Regions from separate parts of the Candidatus Stoquefichus sp. SB1 genome, predicted to be linked through region 1. Evidence: a T-box and tRNA genes for the amino acid it is inferred to sense, from the RefSeq annotation. Region 1 holds a T-box; the other holds one or more tRNA genes.

Region 1 (2,208 bases):
TTGTTTAAGATTTCTCGACAAAATGCTAATGAAGCGATTCGTGCAGGAAATGTCAAAGTCAATCATAAAGATGTTGAAGAAGTCAGTTTTTTGTGTCATAATAATGATATAATTTCCTTTAAACGACATGGAAGAGTAAAAATTGTTGATGAGAATCGTCAAACAAGACAAGGAAACTATGTTGTCACTGGATATTTTTATAAGTGAGGTGGAAGATGTGGAACAATTTGATAAGCAATTTCGAGGGTACAACATTCTTGAAGTCGATGATCGTATTAATGAATTGAAAGAACAAATTCAACAACAAAAAGAAACTATTCAATCATTAGAAAATGATTTAGAAATGCTTAAAGAACAAAACACCCTGCTTACAAAACAAGTGACTGTTCATGAAAAAACAAATGAAGAAATTGCTCGATTGGCTTTAAAAGAGGCAAGTGAGTTAATTGAAAAAGCCAAAAAGAATGCCAATATGATTTTGAAAGAATCAATGGAATATGTTCGTGGTTTATCAAAAGATATGGATGCATTTAAGCAAGAAGCTATTGATTTTAGACAAAATGTTGTAAAAATGAGTGAAGATATGCTAGAAACTATTGACAAATCTGAAATTTTTAGTTTAATAAGAGAAGAAAAAGAAAATAAATACAATGATAGAGACAGTATATAAGGAAAACTTTTAGAGAGTTTGTGGTTGGTGAAAACAAATAGGTGGAACTTATATTGTATCACTCTTGAGTAGCTTCCTGAAATAACAGTAGGGAAAGACGTTAATCGCGTTAAGATATGAAGAGCATATTGAAAAATATGAATAAAGGTGGTACCGCGTCATCACGTCCTTTAAGAGGACGTTTTTTATTTGGAAAGGAAAGGGATAAAGATGAACTATAAAGATACGTTATTAATGCCAAAAACTGATTTTGAAATGCGAGGAAATTTACCTAAGAAAGAACCTGGATATGTAGAACGCTGGCAACAGGCAGATATGTATGAAAAGGTTTATCAACAAAATGAAGGTAAAAAACAATTTATTTTTCATGATGGTCCACCATATGCCAATGGAAATATGCATGTTGGACATATGTTAAATAAAATCATCAAGGATGTTATTTGTCGTTATAAAAATATGGAAGGCTTTTATACGCCATATATTCCTGGGTGGGATACACATGGATTACCAATTGAAAATGCTATTCAAAAACTAGGTGTCAATCGTAAAGCTATGACAACTGCTGAGTTTAGAAAAAAATGTTATGAATATGCTTTAGAACAAGTTGAAAAACAAAAAGAACAATGTATTCGTGTTGGAACTTTTGCAGATTACAAACATCCATATCTTACATTAAAGCCAGAATTTGAAGCTAATCAAATTGATGTTTTTGCAAAAATGGCAATGGATGGATTGATTTATAAAGGATTAAAACCTGTCTATTGGTCACCTTCAAGTGAATCAGCATTAGCTGAAGCTGAAGTTGAATATCATGATGTCAAGAGTCCAACAATCTTTGTGAAATTTGCTGTCAAAGACGGAAAGGGTATTTTAGATACTGATACAAGCTTTGTGATTTGGACAACAACACCTTGGACAATTCCAGCTAACTTAGCAATTTGTTTGAATGCTGATTATACTTATGCTCTTGTGCAAAGTGAAAAGGGAAAATTAATTGTTTTAGATGAACTTGTTGATTCATTATGGGAAAAATTTGGTTTAGAACAAAAAGAAGTATTGAAAAGATTCAAAGGTTCTGAATTAGAAATGATTACATGTTCTCATCCATTATATGACCGTGAATCATTAGTAATCTTAGGTGATCATGTCACTGCTGAAGCCGGAACTGGCTGTGTTCATACAGCACCTGGATTTGGTATGGATGACTTTATTGTTGGTCAAAAATATGGTCTAGATATTTATTGTAATGTTGATGCGCATGGGAAAATGATGGAAGATTGCGGTGAATGGTTAGCTGGTCAGTATGTAGATGATGCTAATAAGACTGTAACAATGAGACTTGATGAATTAGGGGTTTTATTAAAACTTGAATTCATTACACATAGTTATCCTCATGATTGGCGTACAAAAAAACCAATTATCTTTAGAGCGACTGATCAATGGTTCTGTTCTATTGATAAAATTAGAGAAAAGTTATTAAGTGAAATTGATAAAGTCAATTGGTTAAATGAATGGGGTCATGTTCGTATTTATAACAT
Region 2 (2,208 bases), on a different contig from region 1:
CCACATGATAAATTGATATTAAGTATCTTTTGACAATTCTGATATTTCTTCGCTCCATAATATTGAGCAATAAAAATACCAGCGGCCCCACAAATACCAAACATTGTTGAATTAAAAATCAGATATACACGATTAGCTACAGTTACTGAAGTTAATGCTAGACTTCCAACACTACCAATCATAATATTATCAATGAGATTTACAAAACTTGTTACAAATTGCTGTGCCATAATTGGCAAAGCAATGGATAATGTTGTCATATAAAAAACTTTATTCCCCAAAAATTTTTTCATAGAACATCCCTGCCTTTATTTTTTCTTATTCATTAAGTGAGGGAAAGCTTTTAAAATACGCTTCTCAGCAAACTTTGTCTGTTTTGTAATTTCCTGATATATTGGCATATCCTTAACTTTCATATCCTCAAATATCTCATACAAGTTCTTCTTACTGCTTTCAAAACCATCAAATGCTTTGACAGTATATTCTTCTACCATTTTTCTAAACTCTTCCAAGCGCTCTTCTAAATGAGCCAATGCAATAATCGTAAAAATTAAATCAATAGTCAAAATTGTAGTTAAAACGGTTGCAACAACTAATAAAAGAACCATTCCATATTGTAATAACCATTCCATTATTGCTGGCTGAACAAATTTAACTGCAATCACACTAAAAAGTCCAAATACCAAAAATCCTTCTAAGCAGACTCTCCCATTCACATTAAAAGCTTTATCAGAGTAATCCCACCAACGATGATGATATAATGCCTCCATTGCCCAAGAAGTTAAATATTCAATAACACATGCAACAAAAGCTCCTTCTATAAATATAGATAAATAACTTTCTTGAGGTGAAAATAATAAAGAAACAACCAATGCTCCTACACCATAAATAGGTACAATCGGTCCATTCAAAAAACCACTGTTTTTAATTTTATGTCCTGTTATTAATGGACAGATGAAAGATTCCCATATCCATCCACAAAAACCATAAATAAAAAAAGAAATCACAAGTGCACTGATATACCTTTCCATTATTTTCCCTCCTATATACAATAAAAACGTTACATAAGTAACGTTATTTTCAATTGGTGGAGCTTAGCGGGATCGAACCGCTGACCTCCTGCGTGCAAAGCAGGCGCTCTCCCATCTGAGCTAAAGCCCCAAAACCTATATTAAATTAATATGGTGGGCCTGAATGGATTTGAACCATCGACCTCACCCTTATCAGGGGTGCGCTCTAACCAACTGAGCTACAGGCCCATATTATAACAGAAATTAATGGTGGGCCTGAATGGATTTGAACCATCGACCTCACCCTTATCAGGGGTGCGCTCTAACCAACTGAGCTACAGGCCCATTAATGACTGCCCTAATATATTAGCATAGCCCCTATTTTTCGTCAATACTTTTTTTATTTTTTTTGCATAATTAAGCTACAAAAGAAAAAGATAAGTCCTAAGACTTGATTAATCGATAAATAATGAAAGCCATAATAAATGAAAGAAGAAATAAAGTACTGAAATTGATCAGCAATTGACTTCTTCTTTTTTATTATTTATATCTATACCTTAAAACAAGCAAGAACTTATAATCCCTCTTTTAATCTTTTCTTTTGATACTCTAAAATACATTGAATTCCCTTTTCATTAATTTGACTAGGTAAAGGCATTGCCTTAGCAAATAAAAATCCTTGTACAAAATCAACTTCCAATCTTAAAACAACCTGTAATTCTTCTAAAGACTCAATTCCCTCAGCAATCACACTTTTCCCTCTTTCATGGCAATAAGATACAATATTCTCAACAATTTTTTGTTTATCAATATCAGTATCAATATCACGAATAATATCCATATCTATCTTTACATAAGTTGGATTAATCATCAATAAATTACGTTCACTATTATACCCACTACCATAATCATCTAATGCAATTTCCGCTTTCCAACGAGATAATGTTGCTTTCTTTGCCTCAAAACAATCTTGATTTGTATCTTCATATTCAGTGACTTCTAATACAACATTATGTAAAAGTTCATGATAATTTTTTTCAATCTGCTCTATCTGTTCATCAGCGATTAATTGATGTGATAGTGAATTAATAAAAACTTTATGATTTTTGTGTACTTTTCCTTGATGATAATATTCATTATAAGAGTATAATGCTTCACGCCATGTCATAGCTTCTATTTGGCTTAACTGTGCTTCTAA

The links. The T-box of region 1 lies ahead of ileS (isoleucine--tRNA ligase). A T-box ahead of a tRNA ligase gene usually reads a tRNA of that ligase, here a tRNA-Ile.
Region 2: it encodes a tRNA-Ile, which carries the amino acid that the T-box ahead of ileS (isoleucine--tRNA ligase) is inferred to sense. The anticodon was not compared.

The regions. Positions count from the first base shown of each region.
Region 1 covers NZ_LN852693.1:444,648-446,855, reverse strand. Annotated here, with positions in the region: gene BN1865_RS03325 (YlmH family RNA-binding protein) at 1-207, shown strand, start outside; gene BN1865_RS03320 (DivIVA domain-containing protein) at 218-670, shown strand; T-box leader at 642-844, shown strand; gene ileS (isoleucine--tRNA ligase) at 881-2,208, shown strand, end outside.
Region 2 covers NZ_LN852694.1:101,845-104,052, reverse strand. Annotated here, with positions in the region: gene BN1865_RS04170 (MATE family efflux transporter) at 1-293, opposite strand, end outside; gene BN1865_RS04165 (putative ABC transporter permease) at 309-1,031, opposite strand; tRNA gene BN1865_RS04160 (tRNA-Ala) at 1,086-1,161, opposite strand; tRNA gene BN1865_RS04155 (tRNA-Ile) at 1,183-1,259, opposite strand; tRNA gene BN1865_RS04150 (tRNA-Ile) at 1,279-1,355, opposite strand; gene BN1865_RS04145 (putative bifunctional diguanylate cyclase/phosphodiesterase) at 1,585-2,208, opposite strand, start outside.